One region of the Chryseobacterium sp. YR221 genome, then DNA from elsewhere that is predicted to be linked to it. Evidence: riboswitches for the same ligand, from Rfam matches in the RefSeq annotation. Region 1 holds a riboswitch; each other region holds the start of a gene.
What was found. A riboswitch is a leader RNA that binds a small molecule or an ion and turns the genes downstream of it on or off. The one in region 1 is predicted to bind cobalamin.
Positions count from the first base shown of each region.

Region 1 (7,749 bases):
TACTTTGTTAAAAGAATTTTCCAACGCCATTACCCCTTGTATTTCATGAGCCATGATCATGGCCTCCAATACCTGCTTCATTTTAAGAGGAGCTTTTCCTTCTGCAATATTGGTTCTGGATAACCAATCGGCTGTTGCTAAAATACCGCCTAAGTTATCTGATGGATGTCCCCACTCAGCAGCCAGCCACGTATCATTAAAATCCAGCCAACGGATGATTGTCCCAATATTAAATGCAGCCTGAATAGGGTCAAGTTGAAACTGTGTTCCCGGAACTTTAGCACCATTCGGAACGATAGTCCCTTTTACGACAGGTCCTAAAAGTTTGGTACAGGCCGGATAGGTCAAAGCTTCCAGACCACACCCAATCGTATCAAGAAGACAGTAATGGGCTGTTTTCCAGGCAAGGTCATTTTTTATTTCGTAGTTTAATACATAATCTGCAATATCTGCCAGTACTTTATCCGGCTGTGGCCTTTCATTTGAAATGTGTGAACTCATTTTTTTTAGTTGAAAATTTTAATTAGTTGAAAATAGTTTAATTCTTTTATCGTTGATCGATGGATACAAATGCTTTGTTTTCAGGACCTGTATAATTGGCGCTTGGACGGATGATTTTACCATCCTGTCTCTGTTCCATGATATGTGCACTCCATCCTGTAACTCTTGAAATTACGAATAATGGCGTAAACATCAGCGTAGGTACTCCCATTAAGTGGTAAGATACCGCAGAGAACCAATCCAGATTAGGGAACATTTTCTTTTCTTCCCACATAATGGTTTCCAGTCTTTCAGCAATATTAAAAAGTAACATATCCCCCGCTTCTTCGGAAAGTTCTTTAGCTACTTTTTTGATCACTACATTTCTTGGGTCTGAAATGGTATAGACCGGATGTCCGAATCCAATGATCACTTCTTTGTTGGCAATACGCTGCCTGATGTCGCTTTCTGCTTCGTCCGGAGAATGATAACGGCTCTGAATTTCAAAAGCTACTTCATTGGCACCCCCGTGTTTAGGTCCTCTTAATGCTCCAATAGCTCCTGTAATGGCAGAATAAATATCGGAACCTGTACCTGCAATAACACGGCTTGTGAATGTAGAAGCATTAAATTCATGTTCTGCATACAGATTCAGAGAGATCTGCATTGCTTTTGTCCAGGAATCGGAAGGTTTTTTTCCATGCAGTAAATGAAGGAAATGACCTCCGATAGTATCATCATCTGTCTCTACATCAATTTCTTTTCCGTTGTGGGTATAGTGGTACCAATACAAAAGGCCTGAGCTGAATGATGCCAGTAATTTATCGGCTATATCTCTGGCTCCCGCCATATTATGATCATCTTTTTCCGGCTGAATACTACCGATAGCAGATACCATTGACCGCATAACGTCCATTGGATGTGCTGCAGCAGGGATACTTTTTAAAATATTTCTTACAGAATGTGGCAGCCCTCTTAATGATTTTAATTTTGCCTTATAATTTTTCAGCTGTGCTTCGGTAGGCAGATGCCCATAGATCAGTAGGTAAGCTACTTCTTCAAACTGCGTTTTTTCTGCAAGGTCCAAAATATCATATCCTCTGTAGTGCAGGTCGTTTCCACTTTTTCCGACACTGCAAAGTGCTGTATTGCCGGCTGCTACTCCCGAAAGCGCGACACTTTTTTTAGGTTTGAAGGTAGGTTCATTATTTGTTGACATCATTATTCTTTTTAAAAAGGTTATCTAATTTTTGTTCATAATCATGGTATCCAATACTTTGGTAGAGTTCTTCTCTGGTTTGCATGGTATCTATCACATTGGCCTGGGTACCCTCTTTACGGATATGTTCATAGACATTTTGAGCGGCTTTATTAGCTGCGCGGAAAGCAGAAAGCGGATAAAGAATCAATCCTACTCCCGCGGTCTTCAATTCTTCAACAGTATACATGCTGATCATTCCAAATTCTGTAATATTGGCCAATACAGGGATCCCTGTAGCATCTACAAATTTTTGATAGTAGCTCAGGTCCGGCACTGCTTCTGCAAAAATGAAATCGGCACCAGCCTCCTTATAGGCGATAGCTCTTTCCAGTGTTTTTTCTAATCCTTCATTAGCAAATGCATCCGTTCGTGCTCCGATAACAAAATTTTCGTCGGTACGGGCATCTGCGGCAGCTTTCAGCCTGTCTGTCATTTCTTCTTTACTTACAATTTCTTTTCCGGGACGGTGCCCACAACGTTTGGCTCCTACCTGATCTTCAATATGTAAGGCTGCAGCTCCAGCTTTAATCAGAGATTTTACTGTTCTGGCTACGTTAAAAGCCGACGGACCAAATCCCGTATCAATATCCACCATAAGGGGGAGATCACAGATATTGGTGATGCGCTGAACATCTGTTAATACATCTTCCAGGGTAGTAATTCCCAGATCGGGAATTCCTAAAGAACCGGCGGCAACACCACCTCCCGAAAGATAAATTGCATTAAAACCTGCCTGCTGTGCCAATAATGCATGGTTGGCATTAATAGCTCCTACAATCTGGAGAGGTTTTTCTTTCTGCATAGCCTCGCGGAATCGTAACCCGGGAGACTGCATACTTTCATTCTTAATCATTTAATATCTATTGTTTTGTTAAAAATTTGTTTTGGTGTATGGGGTTGCTGATAAAAGCAATAGGAGTTATTGATGTATAGGAATACCTGATGATAACGGATAACGATGAACAGAAATTAAATCTGTGTTGAAAGTTTTTAGCAAAACCTTATTGATCCCAAGGAATGGACTGCTCTTTTCCATTATAAGCCAGTTACTGATTCTTACATAGCGATTATATGTTTGCATTCTTCAACTTTTTAAATGATAAAATCCTTTTAAAAAGCTCTTGCCAAACTTCACAATGCCTGATGGGAAATAAAAACTATGGAAAGGGAAATACGAATGAGCTTATAGACATAATGAAAAGGCACACGGCCACATTACAACTATCTCAAAAAAATAACTTACGAAAAAACAGCGCACAGTTATCTATATCGTATCATACCTGACTATAAGCTTCAGATCGCGAAAGCATCGTCAATTCGAAATAGGCAGGTCTCCTGACTTGTAACAGTTTTTATCATCCTTCCCATTTACCCAGGTAAACAGTGGACATATATTGATAAAAACCTTCATGTTACTTACAGTTGCGCGACAGTTCGTGATTTGCACACGATTCCCTTTTAATACACAGCTAAGTGTAACCAGTTTCGGTTGATAAAGAAGGTGTTAAGAACTCCTTGGTGGTAAATATAGCCATTTTATTGAAACAGCCGCATGGGGATTTGTTTTTTATTATGAAAAAGCTTTAAATCATTGAAAATATGAGGGATATTTTATCTTAATATTCTTTTTTTAAGGCTGAATTCGGACTGATTTCAGAGAAATTTATAATTTTTTTAACACTAAAATTATGTTGTAAATAGGAAGTATTTGATAAGCCCGTGATTTTATTTCAAGACTAAGGTTAATTATGTGTTACATTAAAATTATTTTTTCAACGCTTTATACGGAATGATGTGAATATCATTTGTCCCAATAATTTTAAGAAAAGATATGATCCTGAAATTCAACAATAGGTCTCATATTTAAAAATCGACATTTCAAAGGTCTGAATATACGTTTGGATCACAAAATAGAAATATGATGTACATAAAATCAGTTTTTTTGTAATCAGATTCACATACGATGGCGAAGGAAAAACTAAGCTTTAAAAATAAACTGGTATTTATCTTTTTAGGATTGGGAACATTGTGTTTAGCGGGAGTTCCGGTCCTTTTCTTTGTGGATTTTCCCAATAAAGCATCCACCATCCTGATCCTGCTTATTACGGGGGAGGTTTTGTTTTTGCTTACGATAGCCTTAACAGGGAAAGGGTATTTGGAGAAAATAAAGGAATCAATGGGTGAACTCCTGTTGTTTCGGAAGAAAAAGAAATAGCTTGTGATAAAATAAGACAGAAATAATTTATTAGTAGAATTATTTCTGTCTTATCATGACGGCTATAAAGGTGAAATGTACACTTCTATTTTGGTGCCGTCATAGTTAAAGGTTCCGTCTGAATTTCTTTTACCTAAGAAAACCCAGTCCATATCTACGGGAACAGACCATGCTGATCCTAATGAAAATCCGTTTACAGATCGGATTTCGTTACCGTTTCCTGTAGTGATGGCTGAATGAAACCAGGTTTTGTCGATAAGTCTGTAGAAACCAATTGCTTTTCCTGCCGGAATGGGGGCATAGCCATCCCACTTTTCTCCGTCCGGATATCTGAATACAGTGAGCCATTTTTGGCCAGCTGATTCAGCCAGCTGAGTGGGGCTTATCCGGGCGCCTCGCATATACAAAGCATATGCTACAACATCGTGGCATACTCCGGTATTATACTTTGAGATATTCTCTGCACCTGAGAGTACGGCATGGGCAACGGGCTCTCTTTCTGTTACAGACAACTGAGCTTTCCTTGCTCCTTCTGGGGTTACAAATGACATATTAATAATTTTGTTTGGTTATTGTAAAGGTAGGTCTTTTAAATTTAATGCTACTTAAGCGTTATTTTGAAGAAATTTATTCAGATTTTAATAAGCATCTGAGTACAGAGATTGGCATGATCATAAGATCGACCTATGGATGCATTTTATTTGATTATTAAAATTATCTTTTTTAATTTGGCTTACAAAATCAGCGACTTATGAAAAATAAGATAATATTCGTCATCATATTATTGTTTTCTCTTACGATATTCGGACAAAACAGCAAACCCGGAGATGAGTATGCTGAAGCCAGGGAAATTATAAAGGACCTGGATTCAATTGTCAGTCCCAATGGAATTCAGGAAAGATATAAAGTAAATATCGGGGGTGTTCAGCAATGGGTTTTTGTACGTGGTCAGCATAAAGATAATCCGGTGATACTCTTTGTACACGGTGGTCCGGCTTCACCTCTTTCACCAGTCATGTGGATGTTTCAAAGACCTATTGAGGAGTATTTCACTGTTGTCAATTACGATCAGCGGGCTTCCGGCAAAACTTATCATGCCAATGATACCCTATCATTAAAAAACACCATTCATATCAGTCAATATGTAGATGATGCTATTGAACTGGCTGAATTAATCAAAGCAAAGTATAAAAAGAAGAAAGTATTGCTGATTGGTCACAGCTGGGGAACGATTATTTCTATGAGGGCGGCGTTGAAAAGACCAGATCTGTTTTATGCTTATGTAGGAATCGGACAGGTCATCAATACTAAAGACAATGAACGTTTGAGTGTTGATTTTGCCGTAAAGGAAGCTACCCGGTTAAAAAATGAAGAGGCTTTGAAAGAATTGGCATCTATAGCACCCTATCCGGGAACCACTCCTATTACCAGAAAAAGGATCATTATTGCACGGAAATGGCCCCAGTATTATGGCGGGCTTACAGCTTTCAGGAATAATTCCAGGTATTTCTTCCAGGCTCCGTTATTATCCCCGGAATATTCTTATCAGGATGCTGAGGCTATTGGTAAAGGCAGTGTATTTACCCTGGCAAAGGTGCTTCCTGAATTTCTGGATACTGACTTTAAGAATATTAAAACCTTCCCTATTCCGGTTTTTATGTTTATGGGAAGGCATGATTATACTACCCCTTCTGAGCCTACTGCCCAATGGTTGCAAAATGTAAAAGCTCCGTTTAAAAAAGGGATATGGTTTGAAAATTCTGCCCATCTGATCCCCATTGAGGAACCCGGAAAAACCTTAGTTACCTTACTAAACGATGTTAAACCTGTCTGTAAGTAAAATGTTAAGCTTCCAACTGAAAAAGTACCATAGTCGCATTATGATAATGAGCGGGAAGCCCTTCGGTATCAGCTATTTTTTTTGCTCCTAATTGAGTAAATCCGCATCGTATGTAATAATCCGCCAACCTCTGGTTTCCTGCTGTGGTATCCATTCTGACATAGTGTTTCTCATTTTCCTTTGCGAATTTTGCAGACCACTCAACGATCTGTTCTACAAATTTTTGTCCTCTGAAATCAGGATGGGTGGCAATCCTGTGAATATAAACAGCAGGATCTGCATTTCTTTCTTCCCAAACCTGAGGATCATTAAATGTGATGCTCCAGACGCAGGCGATCTGTCCGTCTACTATAATTTTCCAATGGCGGTTTTCTTTAATTTCTGTTTCTATCATGCTTCGGTCAAACTCCGGCCATTGTACCCCGGATACTGTTTTCTTAAAATCGGAAGCCATTTTATAAAGATCAAAAACTTCATCAATATCCTGTAGAAAGGTGTTCACTATCATTATTACGTTATTGTTCTTCAAAAATACCGAAAAAATAAACAGATTGATGTTTGTTATTGTTATTCAGAATGGGTATAAATTCCATCCTATTGCAGACTTCCGTTGGGAAAAGAAAATAAAAATACTATTTTTATCCTCCGATAAAAGAAAACATTCATTATGCCGACTGATGCTTCTCTCAAGCTGATTCCGATGACAACCTTTGTAATTGAATACTATTCGAATGAAGGTTATGCCGATCTTCAAATTTTAAATTTGATGAATAATTATGCCAATTTTCTAAGAAAGCCTCTCTATCTTGGAATGTTTGTTCCTGTAGATATGGAAGGAAATGTCCTGAAGGAGCCTAAAAATTATGCTTCATGGAAGTCTCTGGAACATAATGACGGAAAAAGAACCGATGCGGTAGGATTTGAAGAATACGCCGAATACCAGAATGCAGAGCAAAAATGTATGTTTGAAGGTTTTAAAGTGGATTATAACGGGTACTCAAAGGTGAGAATCGTGGCGTCATATGATCCTTCCATAGAATTATCTTTTAATAAAAACGATATGATTCCCCTGGGTTACAATGATGTGGAATCCCTTACTGTCTTCGATGATATTTATTTAACCGCTCATGCTTTAAAAGTAATCGGGATAAAGGATAGGCGATAAATTCAATATCACCTGTAATATTCTTATTTTAATACAGCTGACACTTAATTTAGGTGTTTCCAGAATTATTTATTTTTTTTCCTGAATTCAGAGGGAGACAGCTGTTGGTACCCTTTGAATATTTTATTAAAATGGCTGGTATCATTAAACCCCAATTTATCAGCAATTTCATTGATATTGTACGGACTTTGCAGGAGAAGTTTTTCTGCTGTTTTTATTTTGTACTGAATGATATGCTGCTGTATAGAAAATCCGGTTTGTTTTTTTACATAAATACTGATATAGTTGGAAGAAAGCATGAATTCTTTGGCCAGGTTCTCAATTTTCATTTTATCTGTATCCAGTACATTGACATTGATATAATATAGAATCTTTTCAATTCTGCTTAGATGCTGGGAAATCCATTTTTTATTGGTCGTGGTTTCCATCGTATTTCTAATCAGAACGGTTATAATGGCTGAAAAGATATCAACTACAATGTCTTTATTGTATCTGCTTTGATGGCTGAATTCATAGAGAAGAATATGGGCCAGCTGTAACAGATGAACCCTGTCTGTTTTATTTTTAATAGCCGATTCGTAAACAAAAGACCGATCTTCCATAAGAAGCTGAATGACCTTTTTCAGCTCATTCTTTTTGTTTATCAACAGGGTTTCCCATATGTACTGTTCTGTAAACTTTATATAAATAAATCTTGTTTTAGTTTTGATAGAAAACTCATGTCCGTCGCTGGGTCTGAGCAGGAAGACATCACCTTTTTTATAAGGAAATACAATACCGTTCAAATG
Region 1 is NZ_FWXM01000001.1:455,532-463,280, forward strand. It holds gene B8967_RS02105 (bifunctional 2-methylcitrate dehydratase/aconitate hydratase) at 1-501, opposite strand, end outside; gene prpC (bifunctional 2-methylcitrate synthase/citrate synthase) at 548-1,699, opposite strand; gene prpB (methylisocitrate lyase) at 1,686-2,594, opposite strand; cobalamin riboswitch at 3,049-3,240, opposite strand; gene B8967_RS02120 (transporter suffix domain-containing protein) at 3,705-3,956, shown strand; gene B8967_RS02125 (hypothetical protein) at 4,019-4,507, opposite strand; gene B8967_RS02130 (alpha/beta hydrolase) at 4,708-5,796, shown strand; gene B8967_RS02135 (GNAT family N-acetyltransferase) at 5,801-6,304, opposite strand; gene B8967_RS02140 (hypothetical protein) at 6,464-6,961, shown strand; gene B8967_RS02145 (AraC family transcriptional regulator) at 7,027-7,749, opposite strand, start outside.

Region 2 (7,749 bases), on a different contig from region 1:
AGCTGGTTTTTATTGTCATAACTTAAACAATCATGTATTATTAAATTATTGGTTATATAAGATTTAAGTAAGCTCAGCAATTTTTTTAAACAACCCTGGATAATGGATGACCAATCCATCTTCATCCACTAAGATGTCAGCTTTAAAGTCGGTCTCAATATTTTCGTACAGATATCCTGTAGGGCTTGTTTGGGTATACTGTTGCTTGGCTGGTTTAATATGATTGTTTAAAATATCAATATAAATAACTTCGATCTTCTGCGGATGGTTTTCAGTTAGAATCAAATTATTTATTGGCAGTGTATTGGTAAAAGGGGTTAAAGAGATATCGATATATTTAAACCCTTTCAACTCAGGATGTATAAGGTCGTTGATCTCCCAATGATCCTGTTGTTTTTTTCCTGTTATCTTAGTCTTTATGGTATTGACTTCAGATTCAATTAAAAAATCCAGCATTGTCCAATCTTTATTAAGGATGAGCTGATAATCTACAGTATACATTTTATCCTGGTAACAGCCAATGATTTTTGATGTTACGGTGTAGTTTTTATCATCCTCCTGTATATTGAAATATTCGAGAGACTGATAAATTATTCCTTGCCATATTAATGTTTTCATTTTACTTTGGTGTATTGTATGATCTGTTTTAGAATGTATTGAACAAAATATTGATTAATGGGAGATTCTTCGTTTCCTGATCCTGCTTAATGTTTCCCTTGCTACGCCTAAGAAAGATGCCAGTTGGGTAAGTGATACCCGCTGTAGCATTTCTGGGTATCTGTTTTCAAGATATTCCAGCCTTTCCTGAGCGGAATAGAGTTTGAAAAGATTGGAAAACTCTTCCTGTTTTGTAGCAAACTGACGGATACAATGACGTCCCAGGCTTTCAATTTCATGAGATTCTTTAGCAATTGTGAACAGTTTTTCTTTATTGAAAATAACTGTATGTACTTCTTCACATGCAGCCATATTGAACTCAGATGGCTGTCCACTGCCAAAGCTGCTGATATTGGTAGCTATTTCATTTTCAAAGAAAAATCCGGTGTTCTTTGTCACTCCATTTATCTCATAATATGTTTTAGAAAATCCTTTATCAATAAAGAACAGAGAATGGCAAACCTCTCCTTCCCGCAGCATAATTTCATTTTTTTTAAAATTTTTTTCAGAAAGGGCAGGCTGGAGCAAAGACCAGCTTTCATCAGAAAAAGGAGTGAGAGAACGGAGATAGCTTAATAGGTTTTCCATGCTTAGTTTTTTGCTCTTAAAATTATTAAAAGATTAATATGATTTACTTCCTATTATTCCAGATCCAATGTCATAAAAAGGGCAATCTCGTCGGAATTATTATACAATCTTGTGTTCATACCGGTAATATTGAAGCCCATTCTTCTGTAAAATTGTATCGCAGGATAATTAGTATTCTGGGTTTCAAGTTCAATAACCCGGCAGTTTAATCTTCTGGCTTCTTTAATGGCATTTTTGATCAGCTGTATCCCTGCGCCCTGTCTCCGGTGTTTCTCATGGATCAGAATGTTTTCGATATAAAAGCTGTTGTTCCAGGTTCTTTGCTCACCAATAATCCAGCCTACCAGCTCATGATTCATATACGCTCCGAAAGAATTTCCTTTTTCAATAACTGTATTAAGGGTTTCAAGCTCATCAAGCTTTGTTTCCCATAATTTGGTATAGGAAAAAGCTTTTTCTTTTACCGTAAATTCAAAAACACCGGCATATTCTATGGAAGAGACAGAATATATGGTATCCGTAGTATAGCCATTGTGCCCCCAATTTGTGGAGGGATTGTTGGTAAGCTTTTCCAGTTTTTTTATTTCCATAAAATGATTTTAATAGGAAGTTTATGACATTTCGGTACAGATCTCTACCAGATAATTATCCAGATCTTTGATGTAAGCTGTTTTTTGTCCCCAGGGTTTTACTGTAATATTCTCATATAGAGAGGCACCATTTTTAACGGCTTTTTCTACCAATGTTTCCACATTATCTGTAATAAACCCCAGTTCTATCCCGAAAGGTTTAGTTTCCGATTTCGAGGATAAAAAACCTTCTTTTAAATTGGAACTGGCCAGACTGATCGATGCAAAAGAAATAGTAGTTTCTCCGGTTATCAGCTCACCATAATCCTTTTCTGGAGTGATGAATTTTATTTCTGTATCAAAAGTATTTTTGTAGAAATTCATTGATTTTTCTACCTCTTCTACATACAGGATGACATATTTAAATTTGATCATAGTATAGGTTTAATATTTAATAATTGTTGGATAAAATTATTTTTTCTTGATAATATAGTTTTCATCTACCATCAGTTCGATATGAGGTCCATTCAGCGGATAATATTTCATACCTCCAAAATGACCGAAGCGAAGCGGGTATTTTTGACTCAGGTCCCTTATTTTTGCTCCAAAGGAATTAACATCAACGTCTATACTCTGGTCTTTATACTGTCTGCCATTGGTAAAGAAGAGCATCAGATTACACTGATCATTAAAGTCGAAATCGTGGTAATAAAATACGCTGAGGTTTTCTTCGCGGCATATTGCAGCTAAATCATTAATACAATCTTTTTTGTATACCAGAGGAAGGTTACAGTCAATTCTTATTGAAAAATTTTCAGCGTTATTCTGCCTGAAATCAGAACCTGTCATCTGAATAAACCGATGTTCTATAGTCCTGAATATTTCTCTTTCCGGATCATAGTTTTTGGTATACTGAGCTTCAAAAGGAATATGTCCATCCAAAAGTACTGCATTTTGATCTGTCAGCAGCTCTTCCATTTCAGCAGCTAACTGAAAGTAATAATCAAAAAGCTGATCGTCTCCGATGGTAATCATCACCTGATTGCCATTGATTTTTAGCTGTAAATAGGTTTGAGGGAATTTTGCTTTCAAAACTTCCAGTCTGTTGAGGAAATTTTTAATATCATCCACCTGAACTTTTGTCTCCAGTTCGGCAAGACTATCGGTATGACCACCATATCCCTGCATGAAGCTGAAAAATTTGAAATGATATAAATTTTCAGGAAATTTAAAATACCAGTATACTCCTAAAATCATGGATGAATTGATTGGTGAATTGAATATTGATCAAAATTAAATAAAATTTCACACTCCAAAACATTCAAAACCCTTAAATTTGTGGTCAATAAAAATTTACTTGGATGCTTAGGAAAATTTCAATTGCGGCAGCTGCTGTTTTGTCCGTAGTTACAATCAATGCGCAGAAGAACAAAAATACTCAACTGGAAAGACCGAAATTAGTAGTAGGTTTGGTAGTAGACCAAATGCGTTGGGATTATTTATACCGTTTTTATGGTAAATATGGAAATGACGGTTTCAAAAGGTTGCTGAATACAGGATATTCTTTAAATAATGTACATATTCCTTATGTTCCTACGATTACTGCTTTGGGGCATACATGTATCTATACCGGGTCTGTACCTGCCATCCACGGAATTGCAGGAAACGACTGGACAGATAAGGAAACAGGTAAAGGAGTGTACTGTACGGCAGATGACAGCGTTCAGCCGGTAGGAACTACCAATACTAAAACAGGAAGCCACTCTCCAAAAAATCTATGGTCTACCACAGTAACCGACGAGTTGAGGCTGGCAACGAACTTCCAGGGTAAAGTAATAGGAGTTTCTCTGAAAGACCGTGCTTCTATTCTTCCGGCAGGACATACGCCGAACGGAGCTTTCTGGTTTGACGACAGTACCGGGAACTTTATTACAAGTACATGGTATATGAAGGAGCTTCCACAATGGATCCAATCATTCAATGCTCAGAATTTACCTGAAAAATTGGTGGCTAACGGTTGGAATACCTTACTTCCAATCAATCAGTATACAGAAAGTTCACCCGACAATTCTTCATGGGAAGGTCTATTGGGAAGTGCCAAAACACCTACATTCCCATATACCAATCTGGCGAAAGATTATCAGACAAAGAAAGATAATATCCGTTATACTCCTTTTGGAAATACATTGACATTAAAACTGGCTGAAGCTTCTGTAGAAGGAGAACAGTTGGGTGGAGACAATATTACAGACTTCTTAGCGATCAATTTGGCTTCTACAGATTATGCAGGTCATAAATATGGGCCGAATTCTATTGAGGTTGAAGATGTTTATATCAGACTGGATCAGGATTTGGCTCAGTTTTTCAGCTACCTGGATTCAAAAGTAGGAAAAGGGCAGTATACTGTTTTTCTTTCAGCTGACCACGGAGGAGCTCATTCTGTAGGATTCCTTAAAGAGCATAAAATTACTACAGGCTTTTTTGGAGAAGGAATGGAAAAAAATCTTAATCAGAAACTGAAAGAAAAATTTGGGGCTGATAATTTAATCAATGCTATAGACAATTATCAGGTGTATTTTGATAGAAAAGTATTGACAGATGCTAAACTTGAACTGGATGATGTGAGAAACTTTGCGGTAAAAGAGCTTGAAAAAGACCCTACGGTTTTATATGCTGTTTCTGTAGACAGAGTTCAGGAAGCCAGCATTCCGGAGCCTATCAAACAAAGAATCATCAATGGGATCAACAGACAGAGAAGTGGAGATATTCAGTTAATCTCTCATGACTCTATGCTTCCTCCTTATTCTAAAACAGGAACTACACACAGTGTTTGGAACTCTTATGATTCCCATATTCCATTGATTTTTATGGGTTGGGGAGTTCAGCATGGGGAAAGCAATAAAGAATACCATATGACAGATATTGCACCTACGGTTTCTTCTTTATTGAAGATCCAGTTCCCAAGTGGAAATGTTGGAAATCCAATTACAGAAGTGATGGGTAAATAATCAAACAACATCAGTATATATAAATGGCTGCCTTCAACTATTGAAGGCAGCTTTTATTTTTATAGTATTCATAAAGGTCAGGTTTTATAAAGGGTTTTTATGTTTGAATTTTTCTACACCTTATTCATACGCCTTCATTTTTCACCCGGTATTTCACTTTTTGTCCAATACATTTAAAAAGCTATCTTTGCAAAAATTATGGTTTCCAATATATTGGAATGAAAAGGGAATCGGGTGGAACTCCCGGACTGTCCCCGCAACTGTAAATCGCAACAAAAGTTTCTGTAAAAAACCACTGTGTAAAAACGGGAAGGTACAGAAGGCGAAAGTCAGGAGACCTGCCAGAATAATAATCAAAATATATATTGCTTTCGGAGGAAGAGTAAATTAGTATGGATATAAAAAGATCTTTAGTACTGCTTTTTTCGTCTTATGGCTGCTTTCTTTTTGGACAAGAGAAGGCCTTAGATACTATTTATATATTCGACAGCCAGATGAACAAAGTAAAGCTCTTCCATCACGTAACGAATATTACCAATGAAGATGCTGAAAAAAACTCGACTAACCTTTCCGAATTACTGAGATTTCAATCTTCAGTCTATATCAAAGAAAATGGACGTGGTGCTGTTTCTTCACCTTCTTTCAGGGGGACTACCGCCCAGCAGACTGCTTTTGTATGGAATGGAATTAATATTAACTCCAGTTTTTTAGGACAAGGAGATGTCAATAATATAGCCTTGTTTGGATATGACCAGATCGGAATTAAACCTGGTGGAGGTAGTGTCATTTACGGCAGTGGTGCCATCGGGGGAAGTATTCATTTGAATAACAGCCTTGATTTTAATAAAGGGTTCCATGCTGTTCTGTTTTCAGAATTTGCATCTTTTAATACTTATAATAATGTTGTTAAAGGTTCTTACAGCAATGATAAGTTCAGCTTTAAAGTTTCCGGAAGCCATTCAATAAGCCAGAATGATTATGAAGTAGAAGAAGCGGGCGGAAAGAGGTATACGAATGACAACGGAAAATACTATAATACCAATTTCAATATAGCAGCAGCTTACAAAATTGCTCCCCATCATCAGATCTCATGGATATCAGAGACTTTTAACGGAAAGCAACATTATCCTGTTCGTTTTGGTGACCTGGAAACCAAGACAAAGTACCATACCCAGAATTTCAGAAACCTGATGGCCTGGGATTGGAATACTACGCGTTTCAGCAATTCATTTAAAGCAGCCTATACCGAGGAAAATTTTGAGTATTTTGGAGATATTGCAGGACCAGAAACCAGTGGAGGTGCCGGAAAGAATTATATTTTAAAAAATGATTTCAATTACTTCCTCAATTCAAAATGGAATATCAATATTATCGGGGAATTTCAAGTGAATAAAGGTAAGGGCGAAGGAAGTTCAAAAATAGGTGATATCAGTAGAAATGCTGGATCTATTGCCGGATTACTTCGTTATTTTCCTACCAAAGATTTAAGGTTTGAAGCCGGAATCAAGAAAGACTTTGTGGAAGACTTCAGCTCGCCGGTCTTATTTTCTTTTTCAGGAAAATGGAATGCCAACAAATGGTATGATGTAGGGCTAAGTATTTCAAGAAACTTCAGAGCTCCTTCATTTAATGATCTTTACTGGACTCCAGGAGGAAATCTGGATTTAAAACCGGAAACTTCTTATCAGTTTGAATGGAGAAACCAGTTTAAATTAGGAGACTTTAAATTATCTGTAGCTCCTTACTATATGAATATCCGTGATATGATCCGGTGGCTTCCAACAGCTTCAGGATATTACGGAGCGACCAATACCAATAGAGTAGAGTCTTATGGAGTAGAGTCTCAACTGGAATTTGAGAAAAAGTTTGGAAAGCATATGTTGAAATCAAATCTTGGATATTCTTATACAAAATCCAAAGACCTTGATGTTCAGAAACAGCTGATGTATGTGCCTTTCCATAAATTTACAGGAGGTATAGACTACCAATATGATTTTGTGAAGGTATATGTACAGGGAATGTTTAATGGGCTTACCTATACAGATTCCAATGAAAAAAGAAGTGATGCTTTAGATCCTTATTTTGTGATGAATGCCGGTGCCGGAGCTACATTTCTTACAAATTATACCCTCGGTTTTAAAGTAAATAATATTTTAAATGAAACCTATTATACGATGCTTTCCTATCCGTTACCCGGACGAAATTACAGTATAAGCCTTACTATCAATTTTTAAAATAAATTAATTATATGAATATCAGAAAAATTTTACCTCTTGCGTTTGCTTCCATGTTACTTTTCAATGTTTCATGTAGCAGCGATAGCGACATTGTAGAGCAGCCAGTTACTTACGAAGCCGGAGTGCTTATTTCCAATGAAGGCGGATTTACAACCACTACAGCTGAAGTTTCTTTCGTAAGCAGCAATCTTGCTAATCTGTATGACAAAATTTATGCTTCTAATAACAATGGTGAACCTCTGGGAAAAGTTCTTCAGAGTATAGGTTTTCAGGGAGATCGTGCTTATTTAGTGTCTAATGTTCCCAATAAAATTGATATCGTAAACAGATATACTTTCAAAAAACAAGCTACTGTAACCGCTAATCTTGATGGCGCAAGATATATTGCTTTCTCAGGAAACCAATATTATGTAACCAACAATAACTTTACAACAAATAAAAGAAAGCTGAATGTTTACAATACAGGAGATAATTCTTATGTAAAGAGTATTGATTTTACAAATGCTGCTGAAAAAGTGGTGGAAGCTGAAGGAAAAATTGTTGTACAGACTGATGGTACAGGATATGACGCGAGTTGGAATCCAATTGCAACAGGATATACTATCTCTGTGATAAATCCGTCTACAAATACAGTGAGCCAAACAGTAACTCTTCCTGCCAACGGGATTATTAAAGATCTTATTTCTTATA
Region 2 is NZ_FWXM01000002.1:149,383-157,131, reverse strand. It holds gene B8967_RS05700 (putative glycolipid-binding domain-containing protein) at 64-618, opposite strand; gene B8967_RS05695 (Crp/Fnr family transcriptional regulator) at 673-1,245, opposite strand; gene B8967_RS05690 (GNAT family N-acetyltransferase) at 1,299-1,835, opposite strand; gene B8967_RS05685 (VOC family protein) at 1,857-2,249, opposite strand; gene B8967_RS05680 (hypothetical protein) at 2,286-3,071, opposite strand; gene pafA (alkaline phosphatase PafA) at 3,176-4,822, shown strand; cobalamin riboswitch at 5,005-5,183, shown strand; gene B8967_RS05670 (TonB-dependent receptor plug domain-containing protein) at 5,215-7,056, shown strand; gene B8967_RS05665 (DUF5074 domain-containing protein) at 7,071-7,749, shown strand, end outside.
Region 2: it holds a riboswitch for cobalamin, as region 1 does, so the genes downstream of both, B8967_RS05670 (TonB-dependent receptor plug domain-containing protein) here and prpB (methylisocitrate lyase) in region 1, are expected to answer to the same signal.

Region 3 (7,749 bases), on a different contig from region 1:
CGATTTTAAAGCTGAGATCCTGTTAAAAGATGCCGGTACCGATCCTATCAAAAAAGCTGAGGCAATACGAAATATTGTAAAGTCGGTTTCTTTTGTTCAGAACGCACTGAAAAGAGAAGTCTATCTTAAGGAAGTATCCAATAAATTTGGTCTTTCGGAGCAGAGTCTTTTCAACGAACTTGACGTTCAGAAACAGATCACACAGAACCAGACCCATCATGTTCAGCAACAGCAGAAAGAAAGTGCCCCTCCGAAGATGGAGATTGTGCCTTTGGATAAGGAGAAAGAAGATCCTTTCCTGTATGATGTTCTGTTTATGGAGAATAAGTTGGTGGATCATATGCTGATGTTTGGAGATATTGTTCTGAAAAGGACAACTGATAACAATGAGGAGTATCAGATCACTGTTATTGAAGAAATCCTTCACCATTTTGAAGAAGAACAATATATCTTTTTAGTAAAAGAAAATGAAATTATCATTAATCAGGTAAGAGAAGGGATTCAAAAGGAAGAGCTCAGAAGTGGAAACTTTTTTGTATCTTTTATGGACGAAGACATTACCACAAAGGTTGTTGACGCGTTGATTCCTCTTGATGATCTGGAAAACTGGGCGTCGAGAAATATTTACCCTCCCAATTATGGTGATAAAGTGGCAGATCAGGTAAGAGGTGATGTATTATTGCATAAATACAGATATATTGATTATCTCATAAAAGAGACAGCAAAAGAACTGGATCAGTACAGCGATAATGATGAGACAAAATACTATGATCTGATTAAAAAAATTACCCTGCTGAAACAGGCTTCCATACGGTTGAGCGCTATTATTGAGTATTCGCCGATTAAAGGCATCTATGGCGGAAGAAATAGATAGTTTATGGACAGATATATTCCTGTTCTGTGACAAAAAGTCTCATAAAATTTTAGGAATAAATATTGTAATTTAAACTTCGAGAATATTTGTTAAAATAATACATAATAGAAATATGGACATTAAAAAGGACTTCAGAGATTTCTCTGTAAAACATTTAGGAAACAGCGGTTTGGTTACCGATCAGTATATGGGAATGTATGGCCCAACGAATCTTACACCGTACATCATGGAAGAAAGAAGATTAAACGTTGCTCAGATGGACGTTTTCTCACGTTTGATGATGGACAGGATTATCTTCCTGGGAACAGGAATTGATGATCAGGTAGCCAATATTGTTACGGCTCAGCTTTTATTCTTAGAAAGTGCAGATCCGTCAAAAGATATTCAGATCTATATCAACTCTCCGGGAGGTAGTGTTTATGCTGGATTAGGAATTTATGACACCATGCAGATCATTAAGCCTGATGTAGCAACAATCTGTACAGGTATGGCTGCTTCAATGGGAGCTGTATTATTAGTAGCAGGAGAAAAAGGAAAACGTTCTGCTCTTAAGCATTCAAGAGTAATGATTCACCAGCCTTCAGGAGGTGCACAAGGGGTTGCTTCTGATATGGAAATCAACTTAAGAGAGATGTTGAAATTAAAGCAGGAGCTTTATGAGATCATCGGACATCACTCAGGACAAACTTATGAGTGGGTTGAAAAATCGTCTGACAGAGACTACTGGATGACTTCTGAAGAAGCTAAAGGCTACGGAATGGTAGATGAGGTTTTACAGAGATCAACAGAGAAAAAATAATCGATGCTGGAAATCGGAAAAAACGCACCAATACGGTGCGTTTTTTTGTTTTATAATTGTATGAAAAAGTATTTCATATATGATGTTCTATTTCTTGATGATCTTGTGGATGGTTGAAGTATTTGCTGTTTTCATCTCAACAAAATAAATTCCGGCAGCCAAAGAATGAATATCAATCTTTGTGGATTGGGAAGTGATTACTTTTTGACCTAAAGAAGAATAGATATTGATTTCCGTATATTTTTCAGGAGATTCAATCTGAATAAAATGACTCGCCGGGTTAGGATGAATACTGAATTTTTTCTTTGTGGCAGAAGAAACACCCAATGTGGAATCGGCTGCTTCCGTAGGGGTAAATGGTCTTCTCTGTCCGAAGCTTATACCCATCCAGTCATTATTGGCTAGCTGAATCTGAGAAATTTCAGACTTCTTTTGCCAGCTTGAGAGGTCTTTTCCTTTATATAATTTCCAACTGTCCGCTCCAGTGGCGTTTCCGGTAAAATTATTCAATGACAGAGCAGAAATCTGGCTGTTTGATGAGGTGAAATTAAAATAAGAGGCTTGAGACTGGATCAGTTGTAAGGCCTGCTCAGCAGTGATGCTTCCGTTATATTTAATTCCAAACACAAAAGAATCTGCATTTCCGTTTGACTGATTGGTACCAAAATCAACCACTACCAAACTTTTATTGGTTCCTGTTCCTATCCAATTGGTGATTTGCGAAGATGCATACCATTGAGAGCTGTAAGCGGGTACAGGAGTAGATGGCGGAGTGTCGATCTGGACATCATCAGATCCATAGGTAATACCAAACCATAGCCCGTCTGTTAAAGTAACAGAACCTGCACCATTATTGTTATTAGACATATTTTCCGCACTTGGTCCGAACCATGGTATCCAGGAATCATCTGTGCCTGGAGCATGATGGTTATAGTTGAAACTGTAAAGAAATCCTGAAAGAATATCAGCTTCCATTTTAGGCTCTGCCGCAACAATAGCATTGATCATGTCTTCTGCCATTAGATTATCACCGTCAAAACGATATCCCCATGCATAAGAAGTAGGAGAATTAGTATCGTTAAAATCTGCAATGAAATAGGCCTTCTTTGAACCTGTTCCTACCCAAAACTTAATGTCGTTCTCTGTAAATTGGGCAGACAAAAACTGCATAAAAAGCAGTAAGAAAAAAAAATAGATTTTTCTCATGATATAATTAAATTAAAGTTTTATTCCCGAAACTTACCTACAGGAGAAGTGGTTATACTCACGATCCCTGAAGTGGCAATGGATAAGGCAGGTCTCCTGGCTTGCATCCTATAGCACACCTTCCCGGATCAGGAATCCAGTGGTCGTATTGTGCTATAAGTAAAACAGCTTACAGTTGCGGGTACAGCTCAAGAATTGAGTTTTATTCTCACTTGATTCCCTATTAATGAACAGTGTTCAACCTTAAAACGTTGCAAATATATCATATAAATTTTTGTATCCTGTTTTGTGAATTATATTTCAGTTTTTATATTTCTCCTGAAGCTGAATAGCTTTTAAAGGGTTGTTTTTTTTGAATTGATAATTAAATTAAAGATCTTGTTAGGTTTTCGGATTGAAACCAAAAGTTTTACTGTTTATATTAAATTCATTTTCATGGTTCCATTGTTAAAATACAATTATCATTATATTCAAGATCAGTTTACAATCAATTTATATTTTCGCAGCCATAAAAGAGAATATGAAAAGACTGCTACTATCTGCATTTGTGTTAACGGCGCTGGCATCCTGTAAAGATGATGACACCACCAGTAACCAGGAGATTAATTATTCTAAGCTTCCACAGGAATTTGCTTTTTCAAAATTGGCTACTATCAATGGAGTAGATGTGATCAACGGAGGATTTGGATCCGGAGCAGCGGCCCATCCTACAAGAAAAGGAGAATTCTATGTCATTACAGACCGTGGTCCGAATACAGACTACTTAAGCGGTAAAAAATTTCTTGCCCCTAATTTTACCCCAACGATTATGCATTTTAAGATCAATGCTGAAGGTAATATTGAGGTCATTCAATATATTAAACTTAAAAATCCGGCAGGGCAGCCTATCACAGGACTTCCAAATCCTATAGGAATGGGGAGTACCGGTGAAGTAGCTTATGATGCTTCAGGAAATGTGTTAGGAACAGATAAATATGGTCTGGACAGTGAAAGTATTGTTGCCGCTCCAGATGGAACATTCTGGGTTTCTGATGAATATGGTCCGCATATCGTTCATTATAGTGCAGAAGGGGTAGAAATGGAAAGGATAAGCCCGATTGGAGTGAATACGGGAACAAGAAAACTCCCTGCAGTTTTAGCCAAAAGAAGGGCCAACAGAGGTATGGAAGGACTTTGTATCACTCCGGATGGAAGAACGCTGGTAGGAACAATGCAGTCGATGATGCTGGTTCCCACTAAAGCATTGGCAACCAATACCACGTTAACAAGGATTGTAACATTCGATATTATCACAGGGCAGACGAAACAGTATTTATACAAACAGGATGGTGGAGCTTCTGATTCGGTTTGTGATATTACTGCATTAAGTAATAATGAATTCCTGGTGATTGAAAGAGATGGAAATTTCGGAACACAGGGAGGAATAAAAAAAGTATACAGAATCAATGTATCCGGAGCTACAGACGTCAATGGAACAGATCTGGCAGCGGTAGACGGAATGAAAATTAATAATAAAGCTTTGGAACAGAGTACCTGGGATGAGATTACGAATGCCGGAATAAAACCTGTTTCTAAAAGCCTTGCAGTAGATCTCGTAGCGAAACTGGGCTATGAGCATGATAAGTTTGAAGGGATTGTTTATTTAGGAAATAACAAACTGGCTGTTTTCAATGATGATGATTTTGGAGTGGTAGATGATGGAAACGGAAACCCTAAAGCCAAAATTCTTCCTAAAACAGGGAAGGTAGACAAAGGAACGATGTATGTAGTCGATATTCAATAATTAGATTTTTTTTAAAGAAAACGGCGGAATCGAAGATTCCGCCGTTTTTATGATCTCTGTATGAATAATTCATCAATATAAATTACTGGTTTTTTAAGTGAAAAAGATATTGTTTTTCTGTTTATTTTACTGAGCCCAAACTTTATGGTTTTTAAAGTCAATCGTGAAAATATATTTACAAATGGTTTCAAAATTGAGCACACCATCATAAATAATGTCCCTTGTAAATGATCTTGAACTGAATGTTTTTTTCGCAATAATAAATTGACTCTCAGAATTCATATCATCTTTGTCCTTCGATAGCTTCCAACTTTTGGCTGTTTCTGTAGATAAAAGCATGGGGCCACTATTTCCAGAATCAAAAAGAAACCAGTATGATTGATTGTCTCTTGGAATATTCAAAAAAATATTGAGTTCAGTAGCTTCCAGTCCATTGGCAAATCTGCTGGGAATAAGACTTTTTCCTTGCATTGCTTTTTGTGATGAAGAATGATTCTCTATAATGATAGTATTGTTGGCGAGGTTGAGAGTCAGGATGTGGGTAGCAAATGATTTTAATGAGATAACACCGTCTATTTTAGGGAATTCTTTGGGTAAAATAGTCATGATATCAAAAACACCGACTGTTGGATGGTCTATTTTTGTAGAACCTATAGTAATGGGAATACCATCTGATTTTTGAGATTTAATAATTTCTCCACTCATTCTAAATCCTGTTGAACTCCCATATATATTTTTATTAAAATACTTTGCTATTTCTGGAGAAATAATAGTTTCTGCCCCACCGGTATCGAACAGAAAATTGTATTTTTTTCCTTCAATAGAAACCTCTACAGTTTTCATGTTTTCAATATAAGGTTTTAGCCTTATGGTATCCTGTCCGAATCCCCAGATATTTGCCCCTAAAAATAGTACGCTAAAAAATATTTTCTTTGTTTTCATAATTCTTTTTTGTTTACTCTGTGAGACAAAAATCGTCTCTGTTTTATAGTGGACAAATTTGAATTATTATCTTATGAAAAGCGACCGATTTTAAAAAGTCGAACCAAATAAAAAGAAATAAAGTGTTCGACTAATCGGTCTTATAGAATGTATTTCTATATTCTGTGGGCGTTAAAGCAGTGTGCTTTTTAAAAGCAGTGTTAAATGATGATTTTGAATTAAAGCCAACCTGATATAAAATTTCTAGAACCGTAGAATCTTTTTTAGAATGTTTTTTTAATAATTCCATTGCATTTTCAATACGATAGGTATTTACAAAATGAAAAAAATGCTGTTTCATATTTGAATTAATCAGAATAGATAATTCTCGGGTTGGCATATTCATTTGTGTTGCGAGACTTTGCATTGTAAGAGCAGGATCTAAGTATGGTTTTTTTTCTGTCATGTATGTGTTAAGTAATTCAATTTGCAAATTAACGTTGCTGTTATCTATATTTTGTTTGCCCTCTGATCTGGTTTTGGGCTCAGTTTTATTTTTAAAATCATTTATTAATTGTAACTGGGGATCAACTCCCCGGAAAAATTCAGGATATTTTAATGCTTTTAAGACAAACCAGCTGGTGAAAAGTAATGCCATGATTTCCAGAAATCCATTAATGACAGTCAGTAGTTGATGCTCATCTGTATATCTTAATATATTTTTAAATGTTGCAAAATAATGGACAACCATAAAAAACAAAGTTAGTTGAAACAACCATTTAAAGACTAAATTGGAAGAATAAGACTGGTTTTCGAGATAGATGCTTCGGGTTCTTTTCAACACCGTAAAAGTAGCAATGATATATAGTAAATACTGGATTTCTATCAAATATTGAAAAATGATCATTTCAAGGGTCTGATGATGATGTTTGAAAAATTTTTTTTTTTCAATATCATCTGTCCAATAGATTCCAGAAGCCAATATGAGATTGATAATAACAAAAGGTATGAGATGCAAAAGATGTTTTCTTTTTAATTGAAAATCTTCATAGCAAAGTGATAAGACATATAAATAGAATAGCGGTATATTCAATAAAATGATAGTCCATCTAAAGATCTCTAGATTGGGAAGTAGGCTAAGGATAGGTTCAGAAATGAAGACTCCACTTACGTCAAGAGCAGTCAGAAAAAGATATCCTGCAAAAAGTTGATTGGGGAACTTTTTATTGGACTTTAAAGTCAATAAAAACAAAATAAGAAGGAACAATATAAAAACAGATATGATGGCGATCGTTTTTAAAAAATCCATTTATTTAATATTAAGTGACCTATTTGAAAAAAATAAAAATCCTGGGATTTGTTTATTTTCTATTTTGGAGTGGATCCGTTTTTATGAAAAATAAAAACGAATAAGTTGCTGTAAAAAAGGACATCTCGATGTCCTTTTTTACAGCATAAATATATTAATTAAAAGCTTCAATAATCTTAGAGAAATCCTCCAGTTTTAAAGCTGCACCACCGATCAGACCTCCGTCGATATCAGGTTGAGAGAAAATCTCCTTAGCATTGTCAGGCTTTACAGAACCTCCATAAAGGATAGAAACCTCATCTGCAACTTCCTGTCCGTATTTTGCAGCAATGATACTTCTGATGTGTGCATGGATTTCCTGAGCCTGTTCCGGGCTTGCCGTTTCTCCTGTTCCAATAGCCCAAACCGGTTCATAAGCAATCACTACTTTCTTGATTTCTTCAGCGGAAAGAGTGAAAAGTGCTACTTCAGTCTGGTTTTTTACAACCTCAAAGTGTTGCCCTGCTTTTCTCTGCTCAAGGGTTTCTCCGTTGCAGTATACAGGAATAAGACCTTTGTCAAGGGCTAATTTGATTTTTCTGTTACAGTGAGAATCTGTTTCTCCGTGATACTGTCTTCTTTCAGAGTGACCGATCAGTGATCCCGTTGCATCAATGGATTCCAGCATATCTACAGAAATCTCACCCGTATAGGCACCACTTTCATGCTCGCTCACATCCTGAGAGAATACTCCGATCTCATCCTTTTCAAAGATGTCTTTTGCCATCATTAAGTATAAAGCCGGTGGAGCAATCCAAACCTCACAGTTTGTTGTATTGTTGTTTTTATAGCTTAGTAACTGAATCATTAATTGTTGT
Region 3 is NZ_FWXM01000003.1:455,306-463,054, reverse strand. It holds gene dnaG (DNA primase) at 1-874, shown strand, start outside; gene clpP (ATP-dependent Clp endopeptidase proteolytic subunit ClpP) at 987-1,673, shown strand; gene B8967_RS11170 (T9SS type A sorting domain-containing protein) at 1,761-2,879, opposite strand; cobalamin riboswitch at 2,948-3,140, opposite strand; gene B8967_RS11165 (esterase-like activity of phytase family protein) at 3,400-4,662, shown strand; gene B8967_RS11160 (aspartyl protease family protein) at 4,789-5,604, opposite strand; gene B8967_RS22470 (helix-turn-helix domain-containing protein) at 5,735-6,334, opposite strand; gene tpiA (triose-phosphate isomerase) at 7,047-7,749, opposite strand, start outside.
Region 3: it holds a riboswitch for cobalamin, as region 1 does, so the genes downstream of both, B8967_RS11170 (T9SS type A sorting domain-containing protein) here and prpB (methylisocitrate lyase) in region 1, are expected to answer to the same signal.